One region of the Anoxybacillus sp. B2M1 genome, then DNA from elsewhere that is predicted to be linked to it. Evidence: riboswitches for the same ligand, from Rfam matches in the RefSeq annotation. Region 1 holds a riboswitch; each other region holds the start of a gene.
The links. Region 1 has a riboswitch for S-adenosylmethionine ahead of GFC28_RS08950 (bifunctional homocysteine S-methyltransferase/methylenetetrahydrofolate reductase). Riboswitches for the same ligand answer to the same signal wherever they lie in the genome.

Region 1 (8,106 bases):
CCCTTCATTAAATTGGCGAATCAGCTGAATTAAATCAAATGATGACAAATCATACACAGATGTTGCGCCAGGAAATTCGCCGATTTTGGATGGATCTCCGGTGACAGCAAGTACATCCGTAATGCCAAGTGTATGCAGTCCCATTAAATGAGATTGCAGACCAATCAGATTGCGGTCGCGGCATGTAATGTGGATCAGCGGACGGATGCCTAGCTGTTGCTTAATAAGAGTTCCGAGCGCGACATTGCTGATGCGCGGAGTAGCTAAAGAATTATCAGCCAGCGTTAGGGCATCAATATTCGTTTCTTTTAGTGCTTTCGCTCCTTCCAAAAATTTTCCGATGCCCAGCTTTTTCGGCGGATCTAATTCAACAATGACCGACCGCCGTTTTTTTACGATGTCTTCTAAAGGCGGTTCAGATTTTGGCTCTGCTGATGGAATCGAGATGGTTGCTTGCTGCTGTTTTACTTGTTTCGTTTGAATGGGCGTGCGATCAATCAAGGCTTGTGCCATCGCCGCAATATGTTTAGGCGTCGTTCCGCAGCAGCCGCCGATCAAGCGGACGCCTTGTTCGCGAAAGGAGAGAGCCGTTTCCTTAAAATATTCAGCGTTCGTTTCATAAACAAGGCGGCCGTCGCGATAATCCGGAAGGCTAGCATTCGGATAAGCAGAAAGGAATGCTGTGCTAGGAAGCGGCACGGCTTCAAGAGAACGAATCATATGATACGGACCAAGATGGCAGTTTAATCCAACTACATCGGCCCCCAATTGCTCCAATTGGGAAAGCGCATCGCTGAGCGGAGTTCCGTCTTGCAGCACGCCAACATCGTGAAGGGTCACATGGGCGATAATCGGTAATGTTGTTTCTTTCCGGGCGATAGCGAGCACCGTTTGAAGCTCCTCTAAGTCGTAATAGGTTTCAAGCAGAATTCCATCTACTTCTTCGTGCAAAAGCACGTACAACTGCTCCCGAAACGTCCGTTTCACTTCTTCAAGAGTGATGGCGCTTTTCTTGAATGTGCGAAGACCGCCGATGGTTCCAAGAACATAGGCACGGCCTGAGGCCGCTTGTTTCGCTAGCTTTACAGCTGCGCGGTTGATTTCTTTTACATCGTCCTCCAATCCATAGCGTGCTAGCTTCATATAGTTTGCGCCATATGTATTGGTTTGAATGACTTCTGCGCCAGCGTCAAGATAAGCTTCATGAATATGGATAATATCTTCTGGTTTGGAGAGATTCAATTCTTCAAAACATCGGTCAATTCCATGGGAGTATAATAAAGTTCCCATCGCCCCATCGGCGATGATGATTCGTTTCTGCAATTCTTCTAAAAATCCCATGCGTATCACTCCTTCGTCTTCTTAAAAAATAAAAAAAGCCTTCTAAAAATAAGAAGAAGACTTCGGGTTGCTCCTTCTTATCTTCCAAGCATCAAGCCTGTCTGGAATTAGCACCTTGACATACGGTCAGGTTGCTGAGAGTTCACAGGGCCAGTCCCTCCCTCTCTCTTGATAAGAAAAATGGTATGCAATTTTCAATCAATGCGTTATTTATAATTTAAATAATTTTTAGAAAATATTCAACTGCAAATTTTGATTATTTTTTAGATGGAACGGATCAGTGCTCAAAAGGCGACGATCAGGCAAAGTTTGTGGACTTACGCCGGGAAATCTATAGTTCGCATTTTGGTTATAAAAACAGCCTAATTCGGAGGAATTAGGCTGTTAAGACGAAGCGCACAAACCCCTATCGATAGTTGACAAATTGTACATCAATCGGCAAATCAGCTTCACGGATCGCTGTGATCACTTTTTGCAGATCATCTTTGCTTTTGCCGCTGACGCGGATTTGATCTTCTTGAACTTGGCTTTTTACTTTTAAGCCTGTGTTTTTAATAATCGTATTAATTTTTTTCGCATGCTCTTTGTCAATGCCTTGAACAAGGCTGGCACGTTGACGGACCGTTCCTCCTGAGGCTGGTTCTATTTTTCCGTATTGAATATTTTTGATAGAGACCCCGCGCTTAATCAGTTTGCCGATTAATACATCTTTCAATTGCTCAAGTTTGAATTCATCGTCGGAAACGAGGATCAGTTCGTCTTTTTCTAAGGAAATGTCACTTTTGCTTCCCTTGAAATCGTAGCGGTTTTGAATCTCCTTCATGGCGATATGAATGGCGTTAGTAACTTCAGATAAATCTACTTTGGATACGATATCAAATGAGCTTTCTTTCGACATATATTACCTCCAGTAAAATTTGGTCATTTCGTTCTTATTATAGTAAAATGTAGCATGATAAACAATAAAAAGGAAGATGCATCCATGAAACAACTTATACCAGGAGAAATAAGAACATTAACTGTAAAGCGGGAGGTTCCGTTTGGCTGGTTTTTAGCGAGCGGTCAGGAAGAAGTGTTGCTTCATCAAGCGGAGATAGACCGTCCACTTGCAATCGGAGAAGAGGTCCATGTCTTTTTATATCACGACCATCAAGGACGGTTGAGCGCTACAATGAAATCACCCAAAATAACAAAGGATACATATCATTGGGTGGAGGTGGTTGATGTTGTTCCAAAGCTCGGTGTTTTTGTTGACATTGGCATATCAAAAGATGTGCTTGTGTCTAGCGATGATTTGCCTCCGCTTTTGTCACTATGGCCGCAGCGAGGGGATCAGTTATATTGTTCGTTAAAGACAGATCGGAAAGGGCGCTTGTTGGCTAACTTGGCGGATGAGGAAACAATCCGGCAGCTTGCTACGAAAGCTTCGGAGTCCGTCTTTAATCAAAATGTGCGCGGTCGCATATATCGTGTGATCAAAGCTGGAGCGTCTATGATCTCAGATGTGGGTTATATCGGTTTTATCCACGAATCTCAACGCAGGAGAGAACCGCGTCTTGGCGAAGTGGTCGAAGGGCGTGTCATCGCTGTCAAAGAAGACGGTACAATGAATGTGTCGTTGCTGCCGCGCAAGCACGAAAGCATCGACGAAGATGCAGGAATGATTTATCGTTACCTTGAAAGCAGAGGAGGGGCCATGCCCTATCATGATAAAAGCAATGCAGAGGATATTCAAGCGCGCTTTCAAATGAGTAAAGCCGCGTTTAAAAGAGCATTGGGACGGCTTATGAAAGAAGATAGGATTTATCAAGAAAATGGCTGGACTTATATCAAGCATAAGGAAGAATAGAAGCGGGGGTACAATACTCCGCTTTTTTTGTGCAGGGCTAAAAAGATCTCCTATATCGCCGATAAAAATAGTGGATAGATTACAGCATAAGGGGATAAATCGATGAAGCAACTACGTCTTATCATTGTTATGATGGTGGTCGTGTGCCTTTTTTCAGGATGTTCAGCGCAGGAAACGGCCACAACAAAAGAAAGAGTAAAAGTCGGTATTATGTTGTCTGACGTCGGACTTGGAGATCAATCGTTTAGTGATTCTGCTTTCAATGGATTGATGAAAGCGCGCAACGAGCTTGGCATTGTGTTCGATTATCGCGAATTGCAGGATACGAAAACGTATGAGCAAGGGCTAAAAGAATTGGTCGAAGAGGGAAATGATATTGTCATCGGCCTCGGATTCATGGTGCAAGAGGATTTGGAAAAAGTAGCGAAGCAATATCCAAAGCAGCCTTTTATTCTAGTGGATGCTGTGTCCAATTTGAAAAACGTGACTTCGATTACGTTTAAGGAAGATGAAGGAAGCTTTTTAGCCGGAGTAGTCGCGGCGTTAGCGACCAAAACGAATCAGGTTGGCTTTATTGGCGGAGACGATGTACCGCTTATCCACAAATTTGCCGACGGCTTTGAAAAAGGGGTTCATGCCTTAAAGCCTTCAGCTTCTGTGAGCGTGGTGTATGCCGGGGATTTTGGAAATGATCAGCTTGGCGCCAAGCTTGCGGGAGAAATGTTTAAAGGCGGCTGCGACGTCGTATATACGGCCGCTGGATTTACGGGCGTGGGAGCGTTAAAGGAAGCGGAGGCGCAAGGAAAGTATGCCATTGGCGTTGACAGCGACCAATATTTTTATGCGGAAAAGGCGGTTGTCACATCAATGGTGAAAAATGTGGATGTGGCGCTGTTTACGATTTTACAGCAATATGTGCAAAAAGGCGAAATGCCACAAGGGACGGTTCAACTGGGCCTTAAGGAAAATGGCGTCGGACTTGCGCCGATTCGCGTGATGGCATGGAGCGAGCCGCAACAAAAATTGATCGAACAATGGAAGCAAAAAATTGAAAATGGTGAAGTAACAACGAAGGAATAGAAAAGGGGATAGCGATGACGGTTCGGAAAAAGCTATGGCTTCATGCCACGATTTCGATTTTGCTTTCGATCGGCATGATGGGATTTATTATTGTCAATATGCTGTCGATTCAAGCGACCAACAAAGATATTGTGCCCGTGCTTCTGACTGTTCAGGAGCTAGAAGCGAGCATGAAATCAACGAAGCAAAGCTTAAATAACTTTGCCTACAATATGACAGAAGGAAATAAGCAGGGGGCCATTGAACAAGTTCAGCAAACAGAGCAGCTCATTCGTAAGCTGAAGAAGATGTTAAAGCAAAACCATTTTCAAGCTTTATTGGAAAAAGCAACGACCAAATTTTCCAATGTACATGAGCAATCCATTGAAGCTTTGAACACTCTTGATGCGTCTGAGGCCAGACGGCAGGCGATGCGAATCGAAGGGGCTATGAATGATATATATGGTTTAAAGTTGGCTGCAAATGATTTTTATGAACAATTACAGCAAGAGATGCAAGCGCAAATCCGCTTTGTGGTGTGTACGGCAATCATTGGAAGTATGGTGCTTCTCGGATTGGCTGGCGCAAGCAGTTTACGGCTCACACGTTCTATTACTAAACCTCTTGAGCATCTAGCGGCCAACGCGAAAGAAATAGCTAGCGGCCATTTGCTTGTTGAGCCTGTTTCCTATAAACATCATGATGAAATCGGCGAGCTCAACACTTCATTCAGCCAAATGGTCCATGAGCTGCAGCGGCTGCTACATTCCGTAGATTCCGCAAGCCGGCGTGTTGAAACATTTGCTAAAGAGATTGAACAAGAAAATAAAATGCTCACAGAAATTAACCAACAGGTTGCTTTATCTACGAATGAGCTATCAGCCGGCGCTCAAAGTATTTCCGAAGAACTGCAGCAAGCGGTATTGCTTGTCGAAAAAATGGACGATACGTTTGCACAAACCGCTGAACGGACGAAACAAACGGCTCAGTATAGCGAAGTCGCAGTAGAGGCGATTCGCACTGGACAAAAGGCGATTGGGGAACAAATGAAATTGATCCGCGATAATGCTGAAGCGACAGCGCTGATCGAGAGGGAAACACAAGAGTTTATTAGCCATGCAGCGGATATTGAACAAATGGCAAAAGCTGTATCGGAAATGGCGGAGCAAACGAACTTGCTTGCGTTAAATGCGGCTATTGAAGCAGCCCGTGCAGGAGAAGCGGGAAGAGGATTTGCGGTCGTGGCAGAAGAAGTGCGCAAGCTTGCCGAGCAGTCTGCGCAAGCAACGAAGCAAATTTTCGCTACTGTTTCTCACATTAAGCAAGGGGTCGCTTCTGTTTCGTCTGCGGTTACGCAAGGAGTGAAAATTGCTGAACAGCAATCTCGGTCAACGGAAGCAACAGCAGAAGCTTTTCGTGAAATTGAAAGCAAGGTGATGGGGATATCAGCTGATATTCAGGAGCTCGTAGCAGATGTGGCTGCCTCTAAAAAATTGGGCGAGAGCGTGCTGCAAAATGTGGAAAGCATTAGCGCGGTTGTAGAGCAATCGGCGGCCGGCAGCGAGGAAATTGCTGCTTCGATGTCTGAACAGCTCGTCGCTTTTGAAAAAATGGTAGGAAAAGTGGCAGTGCTGCGTCAATTGACGGATGAATTGCATACAGTGATGACAAAGTTCCGCATGAAGTAAATTTATCATCAAATAAAAGTTCTCCACGTTTTTTAGGTGGAGAACTTTTGTTTTAGGGGCGGGAGGTTGTCTCTAGTACATTGAAGAAACCTATTATACAAAATTATTAACGTTGTTATTTCTTCCAAACTTATAGGCCGAGATGAGGAAAAAGATCAGTGCGAACGTGAGAATAATGAGCAGATTCAAATATAAGCCTCCAAAGGAATGTCCTTGCTGCAATTTTAATAGCGCATCTAACGCCCAGCGTTGCGGCAGAAAATTAGCTATTTTTTGTACAAAAGTAGGCATAATATCCGCCGGCCAAAAACAACCTGAAAGCATGCAGGTAGGAACAACGATCAAGTTTTGCATCGCTCCTGCTGAAGCAGAGCTGTTTGCAAAAGCGACCGTTATAAAAGCGATGCCGATGGCTACTAGTGAAAATAACATCAGAACAACGGCCATTTGCCAAAAAGCAATATTTGTTTTTATGTGAAATACTCGATCCATTATCACTAATGTAAGGATAATCTGGCCAGTCATCACAATCATGTTGACGATGATATTCGACAATACGTATCTTTTTCCATTAATAGGAGCGGATAATAATCGGAAGTATGTTCGATTCTCTTTTTCTTTCACGATCATTTCCGCTAAACTGCCCGCTGAAAAAAGCATAATCATCAGCAAATATCCGACAGTCTGATAAGTCATGCCGATATTTTTCGATGTATCTTTTAGCGGATGGACCGATGTCCGAAACGGCGATTGCTGGTAGCGTTCGTACATTTGCAAAAATGTGCGTTCATCCCCGTTAGCTATTTTTCCGAGCGCACTAATATTATTGATGTAGTGATATAGATACGATTTGATGAAACCGGTAATTTCCGATCCATGAATCGAAACAATTTGCAGATGGTCGGGGTGTCCTTGCTGGACACTTTTAGAAAAGCCTTGATGAAAAACAAGCACGCAATCGAGCTTGCCGGATGTGATTTGATCGTCTATTTCTGATTCCTTAATGTTCGTTACCGAAAGATGTTCTAACCCTTTGATAAAATGGATCGTATCATTCGTAATATAATGAGGGTCGTTATTGACAATACCGATGTGTACATTTTTTCCGTTAGAACCGCTGTAGACAAGCAGGGATATGATAATGCCGATGAGCGGCGTGCCAAAATACAATAAAATATTTTTTTTATTACTAAACGTCTTTTTTAATGTATGTCTCACCAACCATATCACATCTTGCATATTATAATCCCTCCTGTCTTGTGAACGCTGTCCCAGCGATCAGCAAAAACAACGCTGCTAATCCGACATTTAACAGCATGGCGAAAGAACCAGCTGATACATCGTTCAAATAAATGATTTTTGTAAGAGCTGTATTCACCCATGTGAGAGGGGAGAGGTTCGTTATCAATTTTTCCATTGGGCCTGTAGCTTCTATTTTGAAATACGCTCCGCCCAAGAAAGACGCTAGCTGTATAACAACCATAAGAATCATTCTGGCTGCTCCTTCTGTTCTTGCGATATAGCTGATCCCAAGACCAAAGCTAATCGCGAATAATACTTCTGTAAATACGACAAGATATACTAGAGCAAGATGATGTCCCCAATAGGCTTTAAAGACGAATTTACTGAACGTAATGACAATGGCGACGCAAAGAAAATTCACAACTATGTTTCCGAATATTTTTCCAATAAAAATTTCAAATTTATGGATCGGTGTTGCCAATAATCGATCTGCCGTTTTGCGTGTTCTTTCTCTCCGAATTAAATAACTGGCTGGCAAGGCTCCATAAAGGGCGATCATTGTTGTCATAGCAATCGCATAATAGTCCATCGCGCCTGGCTGTCTTTTCGAATGCAGAGACGTTTCTTTTATATAATCATTTTGTACTTTGTTGTTCATTAACAGCTGTACTTGCTCGGGTTTTACTTTTGCGACGGCTGTGGCGATGTTATATTGATCGGCAAATGCGGCAGCCATTCCTTGAATAATGCTCCCTTTGATCGAGTTTGTATCGTTCACATATAGCTGGATTTGTTCATTGGTGATTGTCATATATCCATCATAATAGCCTTGCTGTACCTCTTTTTTTGCATTAAGCTGGCCAGAGATTCGTTTAAAATGAAGATCGGATTTTTTGGCTTCCTTCATAAACTGACGAACATAGCTTG
Region 2 (8,106 bases), 270 kb from region 1:
AGCTACTTCTTTTATTTTTTCCGCTGTATAGACTACGTCTTCCGCAAGCTGTCCTATACTCTCGCGGCATTCATGGATTCGCTCTGGCAGCTGGCGAATCAGCTTGCCCCGTTGCCCCCATACCTCTTTCAGCGAATGCCTCGTTTCTCGATCAAGCAGCGAAACAGCTGCACCAATAACCGCTCCGATCATGATGTTTCTTGCGATTTTCATCTTCTCCTCCCCCTTTGGTTGATTATATTCCTTGTTCTTTTTTAATCGCTTCAAGCAAATGCCGGCAGCCCTTTTGGATTAGCTCGTACACTTCGGTAAAATTACCTGTATAATAAGGATCCGGTACATCAGCTATATCGCTGTCTGGAACAAAATCAAGTAAACGGCCAACAAAGCCAGCTTTATTATATCCAGCCAAGCGCTTTAAATCCTCCATGTTTTCGACATCCATCGCAATAATATAGTCAAACATCCGCAAATCCTCTTCGCCAATTTGTCTTGCCCGAATTCCCGAAAAATCAATTCCCTGCTTTGTTAAAATGCTTTGCGTTCCTTCATGAGGCGGATTGCCGATATGCCAATTCCCCGTTCCCGCCGAATCGATCATAATTTGATCTTCAAGCCCTTCTTTTTTGACCAAGTCGCGAAAAATGGCTTCAGCCATTGGTGATCGGCAAATATTCCCAAGACAAACAAATAACACTTTAATCATCACAACACATCTCCCTTCGCTATCCATTATAAACAAAATAACAGTATACATGTATATTCTTTCATTCCTTCCATATGGTACAATGACTCTATCCATCAAATTCAGAAAGGATGAGACTTTTGGATTTATCGCAAAAATCTCTTGAAAATATGGAATACATGATTGAAAAAATAAAGGAAAAGCTGAAGGTTCTCAACTTTGATGTGATGAAGTCATCCCATTTTGACGAAACGCTATATGAGGAGTTAAGAGATCTTTATGAAATGGTCATGAGAAAAAGCTCCTTCAGCCCTAATGAAATGCAAGCCATTGTCGAAGAGCTTGGAAATTTACGCAAACGATAACGAAACAAGATAGAGGCTTTTCCATGCTGGAAGCGGTGTCCGCGCCTGCTCCGTTTTTTCTATAAAAAGGCGCCTCGTCAGCTTTTTAGGTGACAGACAATGTCCAAATGGTCGTTGTCTGTCATTCTTTTAGGCATATTCTCCCGCAGATCCCGCTTAGCAAACAAAGATCGCAGCTAATCGCGGGAAGTAAAATGGAACCATTTTGAAAAATGGCCTCCCCCTCTTCTCCCTTCCTATCTTTTCCCATTTTCATAACGATCTATATGATGTTATCCCTTTTCATTCTATATTCCCCATCACATGAATGAACCTCCCCGACCAGCACTTCATTAAGAGATAGGAGACTTCTCGACAAATAATGTGAAAATGAAAAAATAAATTCCTATCGAAAAACTCGGGTTGACATTTATTCGAATTATGTTAAAATTTTAGTCAATTACATACTTATCAAGAGTGGGGGAGGGAACTGGCCCAATGAACCCCGGCAACCTACTTCAAATTCATGAAGCAAGGTGCTACGTCCATCCAAATGGGAACCATTTTGGGAGATAAGGTGAAATAGGCAGCCTCCTTTGTCTTTCCGAAATGGAAAGCTTTTTTATTTATTGACACTAAGGAGGAATCGTAATGGGAAATGAACAGCAAATCGCTGCCATTTTTACTAGAATACAAGAAATGCTGCAGTCAATGAAATTTGGCACGATCACGCTTGTGATCCAAGACGGCAAAGTGATTCAACTTGAAAAAAACGAAAAGATAAGAATTAAATAATAAGGCGCGCTGACTAGACAAACTAGAGGCGGTTTTCCCTTCTATCGTAAAGAGCAAGGTGAAAACGGTCTTTTTTTACCACTAAATGAAGGAGGAAGCAACCTTGCTGACTTATGACACATGGAATGGAGAAATGCCATTCTTCTCAATTGACAATGAAACAAAAGGAGCCTTAGATGTTATTCGATGGGCTTATGAGCATTATGGAGAGGAGGTTGTTTATGCCTGTAGCTTCGGTATTGAGGGCATCGTCTTAATCGACCTCATCTCTAAAGTTAAACCGGACGCAACCGTTGTTTTTCTCGATACGGGTCTCCATTTTCGCGAAACATACGAAACGATTGAAAAGGTTCAAAAGAAATATCCTTCGCTTCGCATTGTAATGAAAAAGCCGCGCCTATCGCTAGAAGAGCAGGCAGAACAAATGGGAGAGCAACTATGGGTGCATGAGCCAAATCGCTGCTGTGAAATTCGCAAAATTATCCCGCTGCGCGAAGTCTTGACAGGTGTGCCAGCCTGGATTTCTGGATTGCGCCGCGAGCAGTCTTCCACACGGAGACATGTGGAATTTCTGAATAAAGACCCAAAATTTCAATCTATTAAAATATGTCCGCTGATTCACTGGACTTGGAAAGACGTATGGAACTATGTCTATAAACATCAGCTGCCATACAACGAGCTTCATGATAAAGGCTACCCAAGCATCGGCTGTGAGCCGTGCACATCTCCTGCGCTTGATGCAAATGATTTGCGTTCAGGCAGATGGGCTGGACGCGGAAAAGTCGAATGCGGCCTCCATGAATCATAAGGAGGGGCATACATGCTTTTAGTCGTTGCTTTTGCCGTCTCCTTCTTTTTCGCCATGAATATCGGAGCTAGCGGAGCAGCCGCAGCGATGGGAGTAGCCTATGGCTCAGGAGCCATTCAGCGGAAATCCATCGCCCTCCTTCTTTGTGGTCTCGGTGTTTTTCTAGGGAGTCTTGGCGGAGGAGAAGTCGTGAAAACAATTGGTTCTGGCATCATCCCTTCGTCCATTTTAACGATTAAAATTGTCACGATTATTCTAGCAGCTTCGACTATTTCCTTATTTGCGGCCAATATGATAGGAATTCCACTATCAACAAGCGAAATTACGGTTGGTGCTGTCGTCGGTGCCGGCATGGCTTATCAAACGTTATATCTTTCTAAACTTCTATTTATTGTTTCCATTTGGATCATCATTCCAGTCATCGCCTTTACTTTTACCTTTATCGTTGGAAAATGGTTTTTGCGACTTAAAGAAAAACATCCTTACATTGAACAGGGCATGTGGAAAAAAAGCCTGATGTCCTTGTTAATTGTGACTGGCTTTTTTGAAGCTTTTTCAGCTGGAATGAACAACGTGGCCAACGCTGTCGGCCCTCTCGTCGGCGCCAATTTGATCTCAGTGAATTCCGGCACTTTTTTTGGCGGCTTATTTGTAGCATTAGGAGCCGTTTTACTGGGCGGGCGCGTGCTCGAAACGAACGGGAAAAAAATTATTCATTTTTCTCCGTTTGAAGGATGCGCAATCTCAGGAACAGGAGCCATCCTTGTCATTCTTTCGTCCCTTTTCGGACTGCCAGTGCCATTAACGCAGATTACCACATCCGCTATTATCGGAATCGGAACAGCCAAAACAGGAACGTACATTTGGCAAAAACGAATTGTTATTCAGCTGTTAAAGGTTTGGGTTGTTTCACCTATTTTTTCTCTTGTTATCGCTTATAGTCTTGTAAAATTACTGCTGGACAGCGATATTTACACGTTTATTGCTATTTTTAGCGTCTTTCTGTCCACCCTAGGAATCATCAGTCTCAAAAAAACAGTGACAGAAGAAAAGCGCTCTTTGCACGAACATGGCGAAGGAATTTAATATTAAATCACAGTTATCCTATCGCTTTTATAAACACAAGCGATATCAATCGTTAACAACGCTCGCTAACCATAGCGGCCCTATTTACTATATTTTAGGAGGAATGAAAATGAGCTTAAGCACCCCACATGGCGGTACATTAATCAATCGTTGGAACCCGGAATATCCATTCCACTCTGTGACGAAAAAAATTGAGCTGTCCAATGCAGAATTAAGCGATCTTGAATTGATCGGTACTGGCGCATACAGCCCGCTAACAGGATTTTTAGGAAAGGAGGACTACGAATCTGTTGTGAAAACGATGCGCCTTGCCAATGGCATCGTTTGGAGCATTCCGATTACGCTTGCTGTGAGTGAACAAAAAGCAGCTGAGCTTTCCATCGGCGAAACGGTAAAGCTTGTCCATAACGGCCAAGTATACGGCGTGATGGAAGTTCAAGAGCTATACGTGCCTGATAAACAAAAGGAAGCCCTTCTTGTCTATCAAACAGAGGACTGGGATCATCCTGGAGTCAAAAAATTATTCGAAAGACCCAATGTCTACGTCGGGGGACCGATCACCCTTGTTAATCGAACAAACAAAGGACGATTTGCTTCCTTTTATTTCGATCCAGCCGAGACACGCCAACGCTTTGCTGAATTGGGGTGGAACACCGTTGTCGGCTTTCAGACGCGAAATCCTGTGCATCGCGCTCACGAATATATTCAAAAATGCGCACTTGAAATCGTCGATGGACTATTTTTAAATCCGCTTGTCGGCGAAACAAAGGACGACGATATTCCAGCTGATATTCGCATGGAAAGCTATCAAGTACTTTTGGAAAACTACTATCCGAAGGATCGAGTGTTTCTTGGCGTCTTTCAAGCAGCCATGCGCTATGCAGGGCCACGGGAAGCCATTTTCCATGCGATGGTGCGCAAAAACTTCGGCTGCACGCACTTTATTGTCGGACGCGATCACGCTGGCGTTGGAAATTATTATGGCACATATGATGCTCAAAAGATTTTCTTAAACTTTTCTCCAGAAGATCTCGGCATTACTCCATTATTTTTTGAACATAGCTTTTATTGTACAAAATGCGAGGGAATGGCCTCAACAAAAACATGTCCGCATAGCAGCGAACATCACGTGGTATTATCGGGAACAAAAGTACGAGAAATGTTGAGAAGCGGCCAAGTACCGCCTAGCACATTCAGCCGTCCAGAAGTGGTGCAAGTGCTTATTAAGGGGTTGGCAGTTCCTCATTCCGCTCGCTAACAAAGGAGGAAATCACATTGAACACTAACGTTGTTTGGCATCAGACGGCCGTGACAAAGGAGGAACGCCGCCAGCGCAACGGCCATCATAGCTGTGTTTTATGGTTCACTGGGCTGTCTGGCTCTGGAAAATCGACAGTAGCTAACGCCGTTTCTAAAAAGCTATTTGATCTCGGCATTCAAAATTATGTGCTTGATGGAGATAACGTTCGCCATGGATTAAACAAGGACTTGGGATTCTCTGCTGAAGACCGTACTGAAAACATCCGCCGCATTGGCGAAGTGGCCAAATTGTTTGTCGACAGCGGGCAATTTGTGTTAACAGCGTTTATCTCCCCTTTCGCTCAAGACCGTGCGCTAGTGCGTGGGCTGGTGGAAAGCGATGAATTTATCGAAATCTACGTAAAATGCCCGCTTGAGGAATGCGAAAAACGCGATCCAAAAGGGCTATATCAAAAAGCTAGAAACGGAGAAATTCGCAACTTTACCGGCATTGATTCGCCATACGAAGCTCCGGAAGCTCCGGAACTCATCATTGACACCCACCTTCATTCCATTCATCAATGTGCCGATCAAGTGATGGCTTATTTACGCGATCGACACTTTATTAAGGAGGATTTATAAAGATGGCGTACGAAAAAACATGGGCTGCTAATCCAAAACTGAACAAAACCGAATTAAAAAAGCTAGAAAAAGACGGTTTAAAAATTTTTGATGAGATCCCGCGTTATGCAAAAGAAGGGTTTGCCGCGATTCCTCAAGAAGACTGGGATTATTTTAAATGGGCTGGACTGTATTTACAGCGTCCCAAAGAAGCCGGCTATTTTATGATGCGCGTCTGCGTCCCTTCCGGCATTTTAAATAATGAACAGCTTGAAACATTGGCAGGGATTGCCCGCGATTACGGGCGTGGCCTATTTGATATCACGACACGGCAGGCCGTTCAATTCCATTGGCTGCAAATCGAACAAATTCCCGATATTTTTGAACGATTAAAGCGTGTCGGACTATCGACAGCCGGCGCATGCGGTGACATCACTCGCAACATTGTCGGCAATCCTCTAGCTGGCATCGACCCAGACGAGTTATTTGACACAACGCATATTGTTCGCGAAGTCTATGAATTTTTCCAGCACAATGAAGATTTTTCTAATTTACCACGCAAATATAAAATGTCGATAAGTGCCAACGTATACAACGCAGCCAATGCTGAAATTCACTGTGTTTCCTTTATACCGGCCAAAAAAGTCATCGACGGTCAAGAAGTATTAGGTTTCCACGTAAAAGTCGGAGGCGGGTTGTCGTCGGCTCCGCATCTTGCCCAATTGCTTGATATATTTGTAGAACAAGAACGTGTAAAAGAGGTCGCCATTGCTATTACAACTATTTTCCGTGATTATGGCTATCGCGAAAAACGTCATCGTTCGCGTCTTAAATTCCTTGTCGCTGATTGGGGAGTGGAAAAATTTAAAGAAAAGCTTTTAGAATATACAGGTCCGCTGCCATCCAAAGGCGAAACGGTGCAAAAAGGCTGGAATGCCGGCTATTTTTACGGTGTACACCGCCAAAAGCAGGAAGGGCTGAACTATATCGGCTTTAACGTACCGGTTGGGCGTCTCAGCGCTGACGAAGTATTTGAGATTGCCAGAATAGCCCGCCAATACGGAAACGGCGAGGTTCGTTTTTGCAACTCACAAAATCTTGTTATTCCCAACATTCCAGATTCATATGTAGAGTCGGTGCTTCAAGAAAAAATATTTGAGCGGATTACCGTGCGGCCAAAAACGTTCATTGGATACTCCGTTTCCTGCACAGGCATCGAGTTTTGCAATCTCGCATTGGTTGAAACAAAAGAACGGATGCGTCATGTCGCAGAATACTTAGATAGCCGTTTACAGCTTGATGTTCCCGTGCGCATCCATATGGTCGGCTGTCCAAACTCTTGCGGTCAAAGACAAATTGGCGATATCGGGCTTCAAGGGATCAAAATGAAAACAAAAGACAAAGGCATGGTTGAGGCGTTTGAAATTTATGTAGGCGGTACGCTGCAAAACGACGGAAAATTTAACGAAAAATTAAAAGGCAAGATCCCGGCAGAACAAATCGAAGAAGTGCTTGTATTGCTGTTCTCCTATTTTCAAGAAACAAAGCTGCCTGGCGAGACATTTCTTGATTACTTTAATCGCGTCGGCATTGAAGCGTTGCAGGCAGAATTGGATCGCATTTTAACGAATTTCAGCACAGTTGCATGAAGGTGGCGCCGATGTATTTATATCGCTTTGAAGTAACAACGCAAACAAACACCATCTATCTCGTCATTGCTGCCAGCAGTGACGAGCAAGCGTTTCGTCTTGTCGAAGTAGAGCTTGAAAAACATTTTCTGAAGGTTCCTGATTTTATCGATATTTCGCTGCATGAGAAAAAACCTATTCGCCGCGGCGGAGGATTTATTGTTTACAATGAACCTCGCCACCCAAGCTAGCCGTACGACGGGTGATACAAAATCACTCACTAACGCACCTGTGTTCGAAAGATCAGATGAAGTCAAGTTTAACGCTCACCTTTATCATGCCAATACTTTAAAACTTGGCGCTAACTTGTCCATTCATTCAATAATAGACAAATGAAGCAGCCAATATGTTTGCAGGCGTTTTGGCCAATTGACAAAGACAACATTCATGTGCAGCAATAGAAGAATGCTTAAACAGAAAGGGCTGAACGGAAGGATGGGAAAAGTGTATTTGGTCGGAGCAGGTCCCGGCGATCCAGAACTAATTACCGTCAAAGGATTAATGTGCATTCAAAAAGCAGATGTGATTTTATATGATCGCCTTATTAATGAAGAACTGCTGACATATGCCAAAAAAGAAGCAGAATTGATTTTTTGTGGAAAACTCCCCGGCTATCATACTATGCAGCAGGAAACCATCAATCATTTCCTTGTGCACCATGCGAAGAAAGGAAAAATCGTTGTACGATTAAAAGGTGGAGATCCATTCGTATTCGGCCGCGGCGGCGAAGAAGCCGAGATGCTGGCCAAGCATGGCATTGACTTTGAAATCGTTCCTGGTATTACGTCCGGTATCGCTGCAGCCGCTTATGCCGGCATTCCTGTGACCCATCGCGACTTC
Region 3 (8,106 bases), 310 kb from region 1:
GGTTTTTCACCCCAAACCTCTACTTTTTGCCGAAGCGCCAACGGCAAATGTTTCACAATCACGTATCCGCCAAGCGGGATCACAAACTGACGAAGCCGCTCAATGGCAGCAACAATCTCTTCGCCCGTCCCTTTGATATATATTTGACATAGTCCATGCCCAAGACCGCCATGCGCCTCAACAGCTATATTCATAGCGTCTTGTAAAATATGGCTTGCTTTTATGACTTGAAGAGCATCGAGATTGACAACGCCGATTTTCAAAGCAGCCTCTATTTCGTTGCTGCTTCCGCTTTCCCTCCCATTCGGAGCGATGGTGTAAAATTGTCTCCAAAATGCTCGCGCTTCTTTTAATGGTAAAATCGTTATGTTTGTTTTGGCTGGCTGAATGCGCTTGACAAAATTCTCCTGGTAATGGACAGCGCTTTCGACATCTTCAAAGCTGATCGCTACTGTATAAGCATGATTTCCTGTTAACCGCTCCGATAAAGAAGGGCTTAACAATTCCAGGGATGTCGGTTCCATCAGCGAATCTAGCAATTCCACAGCAAAAGCGCGTATTTCTTCCATCTTTCCTTCTTGAAAGGATAATAGAATAAGGCTTTCATATTTCGGAAGCGGGCGAAGCTTCAACGTTACTTCCGATATCACTCCGAGCGTCCCCATAGAACCGATAAACAGCTTATTCATATCATAGCCAGCCACATTTTTAACCACTTTGCCGCCCGAGCGGATAATCGTTCCATTCGGGTAAACAATTCTCATTCCAATGACGCTGTCGCGAGCAGAACCATAACGAAATCGTTTCGGACCGCTGTCGTTCGCTGCAATCACTCCACCAATCGTGGCATATTCTGGCCATATCGGATCTAACGCGATCGTTTGGTTATATTCGGCTAAATATTCCTGCAAAGATTGAAATGGTGTCCCGGCTTTAACCGTTAATGTCATGTCACCAACGTTATGCTCGACAACTCCTTTATATTCCGCCAGTAAAAGCAAAAGATCGGCGACTTCCGTTCCCCCGCCAAATCCTCTCTTCGTTCCGCCGCCGGCAATCGTTACTTTTTTTCCATGGTTGTCTGCATACATTAAAACATTGGAAATCTCCTCTTCCGACTGCGGACAAACGGTGATCCGACCGCTATTTCCCAGCGGATGTCCCACATCTTCTTCTACTTGAACGTGGCTGTCGCGCAAAATCGCCTTTAATTCTGATAAAAATTCTGTGGCGAGCAATCCTCACACCCCTTATTGTTTTGTAATAAGAAACATCGTTTCTATAATTTCGTGCAACGAATCCTTTAAGCATGATCATTGAAATGTATACTACTTACCATTTATTTAATCACTTTTTCCACTATTTTTCAATTAATTTTTAGAATTTATAAAATAGTATAAATATATCATTAGTGCTGATGATCTATTATGCTACTAAAAACAGAATGATCTTCCTGCTTCTTCTCTCGAACAAGAAACGCCAGTGAACCTATTCATTTGCCCACAAAGCGTTCCTTAGATGAAAATAAATGGCTTGAACAGCTTTTTTACCTGCGGGAGGGTCACATAATTAGCAACGCCTCCTTCTGAATCGTTACATTCACTGGAGTTTTCGTGAGAATCTCGCCATCGCTTTGGACAATTATCGGCGGTTCAGCGATAATTTCTACCTGTTTTCCTTTGATCATGGTGACACTTGGATGTGAAACATGCTTTCCTTTATACGCTTTTGGAAACGTGCGTAACAGCTCCCATTTTGTGACGCTATGTACGATACAAATGTCAAAAAGTCCGTCATAGTAACAAGCATCCGGACATATTTTAATCCCTCCGCCGTAATTCGGAGTATTAGCAATGGCAATGAACCATACATTTGAAAAAAATTGAACCTCCCCGTCAATTTTTAATTGAATGCGGACGGGACGATATTGGAATAAAGCATGCAAAACGCTCAATCCATAGGAAAGATCGCCTAACCTAACGAGATTTAATAAATCTTTATATTTAGCGGCATTGTTGATCTCCGCCACTTTGCCGTCAAATCCGATTCCCGTCACAGTCATGCAGTATTCTTCGCCAATTTTTCCAACGTCCATTTTTCTTTTCTTTCCTTTTAAAATACGTTCCAACGCCCTTTTATAGTCCATCGGTATATCAAGAGCCCTTGCTAAATCATTTCCTGACCCTGCCGGAATAATCCCTAAAGGTATATTCGAATGAATGAGCCCGTTTGCCACATCATGGATTGTGCCATCGCCGCCAACGGCGACAACCGCATTGCATGCTTCAGAAGAAAACTCCTTCACTATTTCTACCGCATGTTTTGGACGTTCTGTAAAACGAACTTGATAATTTACCTGCTTCTCTTGAAGCAGCTTTTCAACCTTTTTCCAAACTTTCAGCCCTTTTCCGTTTCCCGAGATTTTATTAACAACAAAATAATAGATCATATCGATCGTTCCCTCTAATCAAAGATCGTAACATGAAAATCCCAAACAAGGTCCCGCTTTACATCGGGACGCTTGTTTTTCTCTTTTTACTTTACCAATTTGAGAATTCCGGCCATTTGCTGCTCGTGCCGAAGAAAAAATAAAGGCCCTACCGTTTTTCCTCATGAACGGTACTCTAAGCGATGGCAACCGTCCTTTTTTCTTGTTTCATTCCCTCTCGCTAAGGTAAGGTTTCGAAGGGATCAATGAGCATAGCGACATGCCATTTAGGAGACAAGAACCGCCCATTTCGCTGAGTCAATCTCATTCCGCTGACATTCGTTTCCATGTCTTTTCCTCGAATACCAGCATGCTCATCTATTTCGACTTCCATAGCTCCCTCTCCTTTTTCTTTTCTAACGTTTTTAATCAATCTGCCCGACCGGCAGCCCTTGCTCTCTTAGCTCCCGCCAAATGTAACGATCGAGCGCATAGGGCTCTTCTGCTTTGAACACTTCCACTTCCGCCAACGTAAGTAACAGTTGAAACGGTTTTCCAAATGCTTGCCCATACAATAGAAAAAAGTTCGTATGGTGATCAATGTAAAAAATCGCTGTAGAATCCCATTGACGAAGCTGACGTTTTACACCGCTGGCAACATGTAAAGCGAATGAAGCAGCTTTCATATGGCACGCCATGTACCTGCGGATCGTTTCGCTCATCAGTCTCGCCCCTTTCTCAATAAGGATGGTCACAAACGGCTCTGCCAAAATAAAAAGCTCTTTCCGCCATGAATGACGCGAAAAGAGCTTGAAGCCGTCCTTATCATTCAAAGCGAAGCGCTTTGCGGGTAGGAGCACCTTGCGTCAAGCGCAGGTTGCTGTGAAGTCATTGAGCCCGATCTCTCGTTCACTCTTGATAAGACTTATTCAGTTATTCCTATGCTACCATTATTTTATGGAAATGACAACCATTTTTTAATTTCCAAAAAAAGGATGAACAACATCAAAATGACAAGGACTTCTTCATTACGATCGACCATCGTCGCCAGATCATTCGTCCTATTCCTAGCCCCCGCTAGATGATCCCCTTTCTTTTATAGGGACATATAAATGAACTTTACACTTTCCTTCCGGATCTGTTTCTGGATTATTCATACAAAATTCCAGGCACGGCCTATCATCCGCATCATACTCACTATTTGGCAACCACTGTCCAAATAAACTTTGATACGCAATCGCTAATTTATCAATCGTATCGTAAAACTGATATAAGGCATATAATCCGCCAGGTATTGTTTTATATTGAATATCGGGATCTTCATCTCCCTTGAAACCGGTCGGCAGCGTCACACACGCATCATAGCGGCAAGCAAATTCTTCTACAACAAGTGGATCATCCAATGAGATGCCAATAAAATCGTGCTCTGGCGGATACAATCCGTTTCGGTTTGCCCATTCGTTTAATTGATTCCATGCATAATACGTTTCTAAATAACTACCCACATGCCTAACAAAAGCCACTTCATAGTCAGGAAGCTCTTTAATCGTTATATTCATGCTCCATATTCTCCTTAATAAATGATGGTTAGCGTAAGTATAACGGATCGGAGCAGACCATTCTTCTTGATTCTTGCTTATATCTAATGAAATATTGCGATTTTGATGTTTTTTTCTTACGTCACTGGGAACCATGTGAAAATGTTGTTTAAAAGCAGCATTAAAATTTGAAACGGAGCCAAAACCACAGAGATTGGAGATTTCCAAGATAGATTTAGTCGTTTCAGTTAAGTAATACACCGACTTTTGCAGACGAATTTTTTTCACATAAGACATCGGTGTCATTCCAACAATCGAAGTGAAGATACGATTAAAATGATATTTCGAAAAATGGGAAACGTTGGCTAATGTATCAAGATGAATAGGCTCGTCATAATGATCATGAATATACTTGACGGCTCTTTCAATTCTTTCATAATAATCCCTTCTCATTTCATTGCCTCCTAATATTCGCTGAACCCTACTCTTTTGCTAATAGTATCGCATGGGAGCTATCACGATTTTCCCTCGTTCTTCAGCGGCAACTCTAACACCATTATGTTTGTAAATAATTCTAATTGCACCGTTTCTAATGACTGTTCTTGAAGTGCCGTTCTTCATTACATCTTCAACAACATTTGTCGGAATCCCTCCCGTTTGATGCCCTCTTGCATATCCTATTGGCTGTCCAGTCACTGCCGCATTTTCCGAAACCGACAACACTTTGCCCCATGGATCCTAGCTGTAATTCGCAACCGTCGTGCCGTTTTCGTCGACAATGCCGACGACGTCGCCGCGGTAGTTGGTGACGTAGTAGAACGGATCGCCGTTTTGGTTCGTCACCGTATTTGGTTTCCTGTTCGCCCACGTAAACGCCCATACGGTTTGGCGGTTGTTCAATTTTTCGTACGATTAGTTCTCTTTGGTTTGATTGATAACAGTGTCAACTTGACAATTGGCAACCGCTGCATCATACCAAGATGCTTTTTCTTTCAAGCTCCTAAAAGCCTTTCTAACAGGAATGCTCTTTGTATCGAACTAGATTTTCTGCAATGTGAAATGGGTGACAAACGAATGTCTGTCACCCATTAGTTTTTCCATCCCTCTAACTATTGATAAATAACTATAGAACATCTTTTTCGATACGAATTAATATTTAAATGTTATCATCTTTTTTGATTCAAATTGAATAAAAATTAGTTGATTCAATTTGTTGAAATTAAATGTTATTCCCTCCATTCTGTCCTTTGGTAATAATATCTCCATTTCATCAAAAAAATCAGCAATAAAATAAACATTAGTATACTCTATTTCATTCAACAAATAGAATATATCTAAGTTGAACTCAAAATCTTCAATCACAGCTATTTTCATATTTTTTTTTATAATACATTTGTATTTTTTTAACTCTTTATTTAAAGATGATAACGAAAAATAGGGGATTATTAGTTTTTTTCCCTGAATAACAGAACTGACATCGTCAAAAGAAATCGTATCATCAAAGGTAATTTCCTCTACAATAAATGGAAGTTTATTAACATTTATACCTGTTGAAAATTCTACATAAGGATTCTCATCTAATTGTGTTAATAAAAATGTTTTAATATGTTTCAATAAAAATCTCCCCTTAAAAAATAAATTCTGAAATGAATATATATCTAGGATTATTTTTAGCAAAAGGCTTAATCTTTAGTTCGTCAGGTACAAACGATTTAAATATATAATGAGTCTCGCTTCCTCCTAAATGCATATGCAGTATAGGGATATGTCTAGTGTGCTTACCTTTATACTTCCAGTACCTTTAAAGATATTTAAACCATGGTAGTCAATAGAGAGTATACGCTTCCTATTTGCCATTATTTTAAGAATATATCCTCCTTTTAAATTAGATTGTACTTCTAAGCCTAACTGGTCTAGAGCTTTTTTTATATATTTTTGCCTTGTAAAGCTTCTTATTTTTTCTACAACTATCCTTAGGTTTTTAGGATTTCTAACAGCCTGCTTTATAGCAAACTTTGCAATCTCTTTGACTACCCAAGGTAATTCGCCATCTGGATCAACATATATCACCGGGTTATTATTCGCATAAGTATGTCCATTTTGAGTGATAGGATTATCCAAATCCCCCGGATACGGATCTCTCGAAAGAAACCTCGCCGTCTCCGGATCGTAATACCGCGCTTGCAAGTAGTACAGCTTCGTTTCCCTATCATAATAATATCCTGCATACCCTAGCAGCTGTCCAGCAACAGCTGTGTCTTCGGAAACAGACAAAGCTTTACCCTAGGGATCATAGGGATAATTGCGACAGTCAGGCCATCTTCATCAAAAATTCGAACTACATCACCACAGTAGCTCGCAAATGCATAGAGTTAGTTATCGAATTTTTATCTCTTCTAACTGTTCATACATAGGATTTTTATTAACATCCATTTTACGGTAAACATTATATTTATTGGGACACCTTAACAAAAATATATTTTCATACACGGCATTATCCATAGCCACTGATAATCAAATAGTTTCTTCGTTTCCTGTATAAAAAAGCCCTCCCTTTCATTCGGTTATCTCGATGTATAAAAATAAAAAACTTTTCGAGCACCAAATTATTGAGAAGGCTAATAAGGTTATTCCAATGTAATGTACCCCATTACTAAAGCGGATAATAGGCAAGCAACAATAAATACAATATTTTTTTGTATATTAGAAACTGTATAATTTTTTTTTCCTATAAAATCTATGATACGGAGTATTAATAAGAATATTATAATCTTAAAAAATAATGTGATTTTTCCTATAACACTAATATCATAAAATTTTTGGGAAGTTAGAGCCATGTTGTAAAATAACCAAAAGAAAATACATAAAACTACGAAGTAACATATGAGCAATTTAACGAGTCTTCTCATAATGATAATAACCCTCAACCTCAAAATGATCCAATATTGATTATTTACGATATTTATTGTAACTTACAATAGTATAACCAGTAAATAACGCAAGATCGGTCCACCAAAAACTAAGTGTAGTGATTCTCCGTAAAACAACTTTTGTCCCTATTTTTCTTGCTTGCTTCTTCACTATGTTAAGAATTTGATTTTTATACCCTCTTCCAATTAGTATTTTATTAAGGGCCTCTCTAAACACAGTATTTATAGCTTTTCCTGCTTTATACCCTTTTGCTATCTCTGTTGCAATTTTATAAATTTTATCAGCAATTGCTACACTCCCAGCCACAATTTTATCCGCAGTCGCCCAATCAAAATATGAAGCAAGCCAACCTTTTAAGCCGTACTTTAATGCATATTTTATTCTATCAATAGAAATAGCAAACTTCCCATCCGGATCCACCAGCATCACCGGATTGTCATCCGCATACGTATACGCATTTTGAGTGACCGGATTGTCTTTGTCTCCCGGATCTCGATCTCTTGAGATAAACCTCGCCGTCTCTGGATCGTAATACCTTGCCTGTAGGTAGTACAGCTTCGTTTCTCTATCATAATAGTATCCTGCATACCCTAGCGGTTGTCCAGCCACGGCCGCATTTTCCGAAACCGAAAGCACTTTTCCCCATGGATCATAGCTGTAATTCGCGACCGTCGCTCCATTTTCATCGACCATCCGCACGACATCGCCGCGGTAGTTCGTCACATAGTAGAACGTGTTACCGTTTTGGTTTGTGACCGTGTTTGGCTTGCCACTCGCCCATGTGAACGCCCATACGGTTTGGCGGTTGTCGTTCGTAATGCGGATTAAGTTCGTGCCGTCATAGTGATAATGGTACGTGACACCATTGACCGTTTTCGTTTCTCTCAGTCCATCTGGGCGATACGTGAAGCTGGCGACCTCGTTGCCGTTTACGTCTTTGACTGAAAGCAGGCGTCCTTCTCCGTCCCATGTGTATTGGTAACGGTCGTCCTTAAGGAGGTTCCCGGTGTCATCATATGTGAACCCTTCGATTTCATTGGCCGCATTAAACGTCAGCGTCTTGCCGTGCGGATTTTTCAAGTTCCCGGACGCGTCATAGTCGTATTGAACCGTGTTGCCTTGATACGTCCATGACTTCAAACGGTTGGCGAAATCGTACGTATATGAATCCGCACCATCAAAGCACGTTACGATATTTCCATCCACATC
Region 4 (8,106 bases), 360 kb from region 1:
TAAAATCGCTCCCTTAATAATATCTTGGGCATAGTATGGGACATTCATCATGGTTAAACCGTTTAAAAGTACACCAATTAAAATGGATCCGAATAAAGTGCCGATAACGTTTGGTTTCCCTGCGCCGAATACGGAAAAGCCGATATAGGCAGCGGCCACTCCGTCCATTAAAAAGGAGGCTCCGGCAGAAACTTGTCCGGTTCCGATTCGCGAGGCAAGGACGATACCGCCAAGTGCTGCGAAAAAACCGCTAATGACATATGCATATGTTCGATAGCGGTGGACTGGAATTCCCGAAAGTCGGGCAGCTTCCCGATTTTCTCCTGTCATGTAGAATAAACGGCCAGGCTTTGTATAGGTCAGAAAAACATGGGAAGCGGCCACAATGAATAACATGAGTAATACAGAGAATGGAATGCCGCCTATTTCTCCTTGACCGATAAATAAAAAGGAGGGAATAAACTTTCCCGGTGCCGTTCCTCCGTCTGGAAGGGGCATGTCATTGTAGATGGAAAACCCTTTTGTATAAGTCAGATGCACCCCATTGATGGCATACATGGTTGCCAGTGTTGCCAGAAGATCAGGGAGCTTTAGTTTGACAATGAGCAACGAATTTAATAGGCCCACTGCTATTCCTAATAAAAGCGGAACGAGAAGAGTGACCAAAATTTCTTGTCGATATAAAACGAGAGAAGCTGCACTCGCGATTGTGGCGAGACTGACCGTTGAACCGACGGATAAATCAAAGCCATCGACAATAAGAGAAAATGTAATGCCAATGGCTACGAGTGTTACAATCGAAATGGACCGCAAAATATCACTAAAATTTTCATACGTCAAAAAACGATCAAGCGTCATGCTGAAATAAGCAATGACAACTAGAATGGCAAGCAATGTTCCGTGTTTATATAGAAAATTAAGAGGAGATCGCTTTACGGTTGAAAGCGTTGTTGTTTGTACTTGTGCCATTTTCTTCGCCACCTCCGCTGCTGTAATAGATTAGTTGTTCATATGTTGCTTCTTCTGCCGTAAAACGCTGTACAAGCTGTCCATCAACCATGACATAGATTGTATCAGCGATATCGAGCAGCTCTTGAAATTCGTTTGTTAAATATAGAACGGCTTTCCCTTGCTCGGCCAGGGAGCGAATAATCGCAAACACCTCTGCTTTTGCGCTCACATCAATGCCTTTTGTTGGTTCATCAAAAATAAAAACCTCGCCGCCTGTTTGCAGCCATTTGCCAATGACAATTTTTTGCTGATTGCCGCCGCTTAGTTGCTTGACGATGGCTTGCTGGGAGGAAGGCTGGATATGGAGTGTATCGATGAGCTGCTGAGCCCTTTCTTTCTCCTGTTTTCTAGAAATCCATTGCCATTTTGCTAGTGATGATAGTAAACGGACGGTTAAATTGGTGCGAGTCGTTTCGCTCATAAAGAGTCCTTGCTTTCGCCGTTCTTCAGGAATAAAGCACATGCCGGCAGCAATCGCTTCTTTTGGTGAAGAAAACGTATGACGCTTTCCATGAATCAACCATTCCCCGGTTGTTTTCGTATGGGCAAACAGGCTTTCGGCTAGCTCTGTTTTTCCTGCCCCCACCAATCCGGCAATTCCGACAATTTCCCCTTTGCGAATTTGCAGGTCAATCCTCGTGTTTGTTTTCGGAATTTGCAATTGCTTGACTTCAAAAAGGATGTCCTCGCCGTATGTGCGTCGCTCTCTTTCTTTTCGTTGCTGAGTCCGTCCAACCATATGATAAATCATCTCTTCGATTGACAGCTGGGCAGCATCACCTTGATGGACGACGGAACCATCGCGCAGGATGGTTACCTGATCGCAAATTTCCTTCACCTCTTTGAGCTTATGAGAAATATAGATAAAGGAAACGCCTTGATTTTTTAATTGTTTCATAATCGAAAAAAGGCGTTTTGTTTCTACTTCGCTTAAGGCGGCTGTCGGTTCATCCAGAATAATGTAACGGGCGGAAGAGAAAAGCACTTTCGCTAGTACAATAAGCTGTTTTTCATGCAGCGTACACTCGTGAATCCGTTTATCAAGCGGAAGCGATAGCCCGATTTGCTGCAATACTTGGGCTGCCCGCTGCTTTTGCTTTTTCCATGAAAGGAATGGATGGTGGGCGGCATGGACCAAATCATCAGCCACAATATTTTCATAGACTGTTAAAAAGGGGAATAGCGCTGTGTCGACTTCTTGAACCACTAAGCCAATGCCGGCCTTCTTGGCGGCCGCCGGATTTGGAAAGTTGACGTCTGTGCCGTCGATCGTGATGGTTCCCTCATTGGGTTGAAGATCTCCAGCTAAAATTTTCATTAATGTACTTTTTCCGGCTCCATTCATTCCTAAAAGGGCGTGAATTTCCCCTTTTTTCACATGGAAATTCACGCCATTTAATACGGTCACGCGATCGAACGATTTATAAATATTGTTCATGACAAGCCCGCTCATTTTGTTTTCCCCTGTTCTTCTAATGTTTTCATCCATGGAGAGAGGGCGACGTTGGATTGACCCCAGACCGTAATGTATTGATGCAAATCTCCCATTGTTACTTGCTGATTAGGCAAGTCTGTCTTTTTCACCAGATGTGGCTCGAGAGAATAAATGCTTGGCGTTTTCTCACCTGCAATTTTTTGATAAGCAAACCGTACTTGGACTCGGCCGACTTCGGCAGGGTCAGTCGCGGTTGTTGCTACCCATGGACTGTCTGGCTGCTGAATCATTTGCAAATCTTCATCGCTTAAATCAATGCCGTATACTTTGATTTCGGTACGGCCCGCCTGTTGAATGGCTCGTGTGGCTCCTTTCGCAAATTCGTCCCATGTAGCGAATACAGCATCGATATCGCCTTTGTTCGGGTATTTTTTCAAAATCGCTTCCATTTGCGTTTGTGTGTCTAATGCTGTATTAGAGCTGGCATTGCCGAATTTGGCAATTTCTTTAATGTTTGGATACCGTTTTTTAAATGCGTCATAAATGACATAACGCCGTTCCATTGGTGTAAAACCACCGACCCAGATGGTAACCATTTTTCCTTCGCCATTTAAATCTTCTGCTAATGTTTTTAATGTTTTCCAAGCAAGGCTATAGTCATCTTGGTCAATGACGGTTACGCCGGGAATATTTAAGTCGTTGTCAAAAGCGACGACAGGAATGCCTTTGGCCACCGCTTTTTCAACAGGCCCTTTTAATGCGTCGGCTCGTCCGTGGTCCAAAAGGATGGCATCGACATTTTGCGTGATTGCAGTTTCTACGTATGAAGCCATTTTCGTTAAATCGTTATCAGCATTGTAAACTTGTACTTCTCCACCAAATTTCTGCACTTGATCTTTTACGCCAGCAATATATTGAGAGGAGAAGGTACCGATCGAAAATTGCATAATGGCCGCAATTTTAATGGGCTTTTTTAATTGACTTGGAATAGCTGCCTGCTCAGCGGAAGCGGATTCATTGGCTGTATTGTTTGTCGCCTGCTTTTCCGTGTTTTCCTGTTTGGCCGCTGGTTTAGAGCTTACAGCATCTTGTTCATTGGTGCAGCCTCCGAGCATGATGCCGAATAATAATAGGATTGCCAACCAAAATGTTTGTCGTTTTTTCATCGCTTGATTTCCTCCTTAAACAAAGCCGTCAGCACGCTTTCATAATGGCCGCTTATGATTCCTTTTTCAGTAATAATAGCTGTAATCAGCTCGTGAGGCGTCACATCAAAAGCAGGATTGTATACTTTTACTCCAGGAGGAGCGATTCGTGTTCCTGCCAGCTCGGTTATTTCTTCAGCCGGACGCTCTTCAATCGGAATATCTGCCCCTGTCTTAGTCGATAAATCAATAGTGGACAGGGGAGCCGCTACATAGAAAGGAATGTTGAATGCTTTAGCGAGCAATGCCAAGCCAAATGTACCGATTTTATTGGCGGTATCTCCGTTTGCGGCAATGCGGTCAGCACCGACGATGACAGCTGTAATATCTTTTGTCTTTATAGTTTGTGCTGCCATATTATCAGTGATCAGCGTTACATCAACGCCTGCTTGCATGAGCTCCCATGTCGTCAGCCGCGCGCCTTGCAAAATGGGTCTTGTTTCGCAAGCATAGACATGCAGACGAATTCCTTGTTCTTTCGCCAAATAAAAGGGAGCAAGCGCGGTACCATACCGAGAAGTAGCGATTGATCCAGCATTGCAGATGGTTAAAATGCGATCTCCCTCTTGAAAAAGAGAAAGGGCATGTTCACCGATGGAGCGACATGTGTTCTCATCTTCACTTTGAATACGGACTGCCTCATGAACCAATGCTTTTTTGGCATCGGCGACAGACGAAACGTTTGCAATGCTGGCCATCAAGCGGTCGAGCGCCCAAAATAAATTGACGGCTGTCGGTCTGGCACTTGCCAAATAATCACGATCCTTTTTCAGAAGGTTGCGAAAATCTTCGAGAGAATTCGTTTGATAGCTTTGTGCCGCTAATGCAAGGCCGTATGCAGCTGTGATGCCAATCGCTGGTGCACCGCGAACCTTCAATGTGGCAATTGCCTCCCACACGGATTGGATATCTTTTAATTCTAAATATTCAGTCTTATTTGGTAGCTTTTGCTGATTTAAAATGGTCAAATGTGTGTGATTCCATTCAACAGAACGCGGAATGGAGAGCAATGAATCCATATTCTTCTTCCTTTCGTTTAATGAGTGGCAGCAAATGTTTGAAAGAACAAAGAACGTATTTGTTGCACTTCATGGATCGTCTGGCGATGTAAAATCAGTTGTCGCCCGAGCTGAAGGGCAAGCTGTTTGGCATGGATGCGCGTAGGTTGATCTTCGATTCCGTCAAGATCGGCGACATGGGCTAAGCCGATCGTGCGCCGGATGACTTCGCAACCAGCAAAGCCGACCGCATCGATGAGCGTTTGCTGCAGCACGTCTTGCAACAATCCTTCGGTTTTTGCATACGGTTCTACATTGTGCTGTTCCCAAAGGGCAGCAAACGTGTGCGTAAATACATTCCATGTTTTTTCGATGTGAGCCAATAGCGGCTCATGTTCAGAACGGGACAACGCATTTAGGAGTAAATTGGCAAAAAATTGGCCGATATCAAACCCGAATGGGCCGTAAAACGCAAACTCAGGATCAATGACTTTTGTTTCTGTGTCGCTTGCAAAAATGCTTCCAGTATGTAAATCCCCATGAATGAGCGCATCGGCTTCCGTTAAAAATTTCCGCTTGAGTTTTGCTACTTCAAGATGAAGCGCACCGTCATTCCAAAGAGCCTCTACGTCACGGCGCAACTCCTCTTCAAAATTATTCGTTTCATGGTCGAAAAACGGATCAGTAAAGACGAGATCTTCGGTAATTTTACATAACTCTGGATTGATGAAATTTTGCTGCAGCTGTTTTTTCTGCTGCTGGTTCATGCCAAAGTCCGATGTGTAAAATAACGTTTTAGCGATAAACTCGCCAATGTGCTGGGAAAGAAGCGGATATGTTTTTCCAGCAATGAATCCTTTTCGTGCAATTTGCAGATGCGATAAATCCTCCATCACGGTAATCGCTAATGACTCATCTGAGTAGTATACCTTTGGCACGTATTGCGGAACGTAGTCGGCAAACGTGCGCAACGCATGGCTTTCAATGACAGCCCGCTTAAGCGTAAGCGGCCAGCTTTCACCGACCACTTTTGCATATGGTAGCGCTTGTTTAATAATGACTCCTTTCTTTGTTTGGGGATCGAATACATGGAACACAAGATTTAAGTTACCATCGCCAATTTCTTGGCAAATGAATGGTGTTCCTTCCGGAAATAAGCCTAATCGAGCAGCAAGTGCAACCGCTCCCGATTCCGTTAAAGGCTCATAGACGGATTGTTTAGAATGTGTCATCATTTGTACCCTCCTTATCATTCACTCAATCAATGAAACAATGAAAAAAACCTCTTTCGCTTTTCGAAAGAGGTTTGAAGTCGGCTTCTCCCCTCTTATCTCTCAGCGTGTTGCTGCAAGAATTAGCACCGTGCTTAACGTTGGTTAAGTCGGTTGCCGGGCTTCATCGGGCTCGTCCCTCCACCTGCTCTTGATAAGAGTTTGTTCGGTTTTATTCGAATATTTTTAACAATGCAAAACTTTTTTCAATTCGCTTGATTCGAATCATACATTCGATTTGCCAGTTTTGTCAACTGTTTTTTTGAAAATTTTTTTCGGCCGAAATATAGTGCTCCGGTCGGCGGTCTTGGAAAATAGGAATTTGCTTTCGAACTTCTTTCACTTTTGACAGCTGGATTTCGGCCATAAGAGAGCATGGATTTTCATCGGCTTCGGCGAGGATGACTCCCCATGGATCAATGACAAGTGAATGGCCAGCAAATTGATTGTTCGGATCTTTTCCAGCACGATTGCAGGCGATTACATAGCATTGATTTTCAATCGCGCGCGCTTGCAAAAGGGTGCGCCAATGTTCAAGGCGGGGCTGTGGCCATTCGGCGACCACAAACAATAACTCTGCGCCTTGGGTTGTATGGGCGCGAATCCATTCAGGGAAACGAATGTCATAGCAAATGACTCCCGCGCACAACGTTTGCTCCAAGGTAAATAAGCCGCTCGATTCACCGGATTGTAAATACAAATGCTCATCCATGAGCTGAAAGAGATGGAGTTTGCTATATTCTCCTACAATGTTGCCGTCTCGATTGACGATGTACATGGTATTGGTGATGCCGGCAGCGGTTTTTTTGGCAATGGAGCCAGCAACAATACAGACGTTGTGCAGGCGGGCGAGCTTGCTAATAAACGATTTTGTATCAGCGCCATTCTCATCAGCAATGTCGTCAAGGCGTGCGAGATCGTATCCGGTTGTCCATAGTTCAGGAAGGACGATGACGTCAACAGAACTTTGACAAACTTTTTCGATCTCTTGTTGAACGCGGCGTTTATTTTCCGCAGGATTTCCGAAAGCAATATCGAGCTGAAGACAAGCAATTTTCAATGTCATAATCGTTCACCTCAAAAAAATGTCTTTACAATTTAATTTTTACGATATATGATGTTTGACTAGAATTTCAAGAATTTTTTGAGTAGGTGAAGCAATTGAAATCATTTGTCCAATCCGAGTTGTTGCAAAGCCTTCCGAAGCAGTTTTTTGCTTCGCTTGTCGACAAAGTAGGAAAAGTGGTGGCTCAAGGACATGATGTGATTAATCTTGGCCAAGGCAATCCTGATCAACCGACGCCTCCGCATATCGTAGAAGCGCTGCAAAAAGCGGCGGCTAATCCAAAATACCATAAGTATTCTCCGTTTCGTGGCTATTCGTTTTTAAAAGAGGCGGTCGCTGCTTTCTATCAGCGCGAATATGGCGTTACGGTTGATCCTGAGCGAGAGGTAGCTGTCTTATTCGGCGGAAAGGCAGGGCTTGTGGAAATCCCGCAGTGCTTATTAAATCCGGGCGATGTTGTGCTTGTTCCGGATCCGGGATACCCTGATTATTGGTCGGGAGTGGCATTAGCGCGTGCGAAAATGGAAATGATGCCGCTTTATAGCGAAAACGGCTTTTTGCCTGATTATCGTCAATTGGATGAAAAGGTGGTGGAGAAAGCCAAGCTGATGTTTTTAAATTATCCAAATAACCCGACGGGGGCTGTAGCGACAGACTCGTTTTTTGCAGAGACCGTTTCATTTGCACAAAAGCATGGAATTTGCGTTGTCCATGACTTTGCTTATGGTGCGATTGGATTTGACGGGCAAAAACCGATCAGCTTTTTGCAGACGGAAGGAGCCAAGGATGTCGGTATTGAAATTTATACATTTTCCAAAACGTATAATATGGCTGGCTGGCGCATAGGTTTGGCGATTGGCAATGAAAGTGTGATTGCTGCGATCAATCTTTTGCAAGACCACTTATATGTCAGCTTGTTTGGTGCGATTCAGGAAGCGGCAGCGGTTGCGCTGCTTGAGTCACAGCAATGCGTGACGGAGTTGGTAGCGTTGTATGAATCACGGCGCAATGCGTTCATTGGAGCTTTACAGGAAATTGGTTGGAACGTAAGTGCTCCAGCCGGCTCCTTTTTTGCTTGGCTGCCGGTACCAAAGGGCTGGACTTCGGAACGCTTTGCTGA

Region 2: another riboswitch for S-adenosylmethionine. It lies ahead of GFC28_RS18880 (YezD family protein); the one in region 1 lies ahead of GFC28_RS08950 (bifunctional homocysteine S-methyltransferase/methylenetetrahydrofolate reductase).
Region 3: another riboswitch for S-adenosylmethionine. It lies ahead of GFC28_RS07395 (hypothetical protein); the one in region 1 lies ahead of GFC28_RS08950 (bifunctional homocysteine S-methyltransferase/methylenetetrahydrofolate reductase).
Region 4: another riboswitch for S-adenosylmethionine. It lies ahead of mtnK (S-methyl-5-thioribose kinase); the one in region 1 lies ahead of GFC28_RS08950 (bifunctional homocysteine S-methyltransferase/methylenetetrahydrofolate reductase).

What each region holds. Positions count from the first base shown of each region.
Region 1 is NZ_CP015435.1:1,846,958-1,855,063, reverse strand. It holds gene GFC28_RS08950 (bifunctional homocysteine S-methyltransferase/methylenetetrahydrofolate reductase) at 1-1,341, opposite strand, end outside; SAM riboswitch class I at 1,416-1,519, opposite strand; gene GFC28_RS08945 (YajQ family cyclic di-GMP-binding protein) at 1,748-2,239, opposite strand; gene GFC28_RS08940 (CvfB family protein) at 2,324-3,190, shown strand; gene GFC28_RS08935 (BMP family lipoprotein) at 3,293-4,270, shown strand; gene GFC28_RS08930 (methyl-accepting chemotaxis protein) at 4,285-5,937, shown strand; gene GFC28_RS08925 (ABC transporter permease) at 6,031-7,176, opposite strand; gene GFC28_RS08920 (ABC transporter permease) at 7,178-8,106, opposite strand, start outside.
Region 2 is NZ_CP015435.1:2,120,908-2,129,013, forward strand. It holds gene GFC28_RS10310 (YtxH domain-containing protein) at 1-213, opposite strand, end outside; gene GFC28_RS10315 (low molecular weight protein-tyrosine-phosphatase) at 236-706, opposite strand; gene GFC28_RS10320 (DUF1128 domain-containing protein) at 826-1,050, shown strand; SAM riboswitch class I at 1,495-1,608, shown strand; gene GFC28_RS18880 (YezD family protein) at 1,681-1,824, shown strand; gene GFC28_RS10325 (phosphoadenylyl-sulfate reductase) at 1,928-2,632, shown strand; gene GFC28_RS10330 (sulfate permease) at 2,645-3,718, shown strand; gene sat (sulfate adenylyltransferase) at 3,828-4,976, shown strand; gene cysC (adenylyl-sulfate kinase) at 4,994-5,599, shown strand; gene GFC28_RS10345 (nitrite/sulfite reductase) at 5,602-7,227, shown strand; gene GFC28_RS10350 (DUF3906 family protein) at 7,239-7,457, shown strand; gene cobA (uroporphyrinogen-III C-methyltransferase) at 7,702-8,106, shown strand, end outside.
Region 3 is NZ_CP015435.1:1,536,661-1,544,766, forward strand. It holds gene GFC28_RS07385 (FAD-binding oxidoreductase) at 1-1,238, opposite strand, end outside; gene GFC28_RS07390 (diacylglycerol/lipid kinase family protein) at 1,562-2,449, opposite strand; gene GFC28_RS19230 (hypothetical protein) at 2,670-2,822, opposite strand; gene GFC28_RS07395 (hypothetical protein) at 2,854-3,150, opposite strand; SAM riboswitch class I at 3,248-3,353, opposite strand; gene GFC28_RS18750 (AraC family transcriptional regulator) at 3,496-4,419, opposite strand; gene GFC28_RS07405 (hypothetical protein) at 4,459-4,686, opposite strand; gene GFC28_RS07410 (hypothetical protein) at 5,116-5,580, opposite strand; gene GFC28_RS07415 (RHS repeat-associated core domain-containing protein) at 5,707-6,240, opposite strand; gene GFC28_RS19585 (RHS repeat domain-containing protein) at 6,916-8,106, opposite strand, start outside.
Region 4 is NZ_CP015435.1:1,491,094-1,499,199, reverse strand. It holds gene GFC28_RS07225 (ABC transporter permease) at 1-969, opposite strand, end outside; gene GFC28_RS07220 (sugar ABC transporter ATP-binding protein) at 917-2,464, opposite strand; gene GFC28_RS07215 (sugar ABC transporter substrate-binding protein) at 2,461-3,612, opposite strand; gene mtnA (S-methyl-5-thioribose-1-phosphate isomerase) at 3,609-4,670, opposite strand; gene mtnK (S-methyl-5-thioribose kinase) at 4,688-5,881, opposite strand; SAM riboswitch class I at 5,974-6,081, opposite strand; gene GFC28_RS07200 (carbon-nitrogen family hydrolase) at 6,171-6,986, opposite strand; gene GFC28_RS07195 (pyridoxal phosphate-dependent aminotransferase) at 7,082-8,106, shown strand, end outside.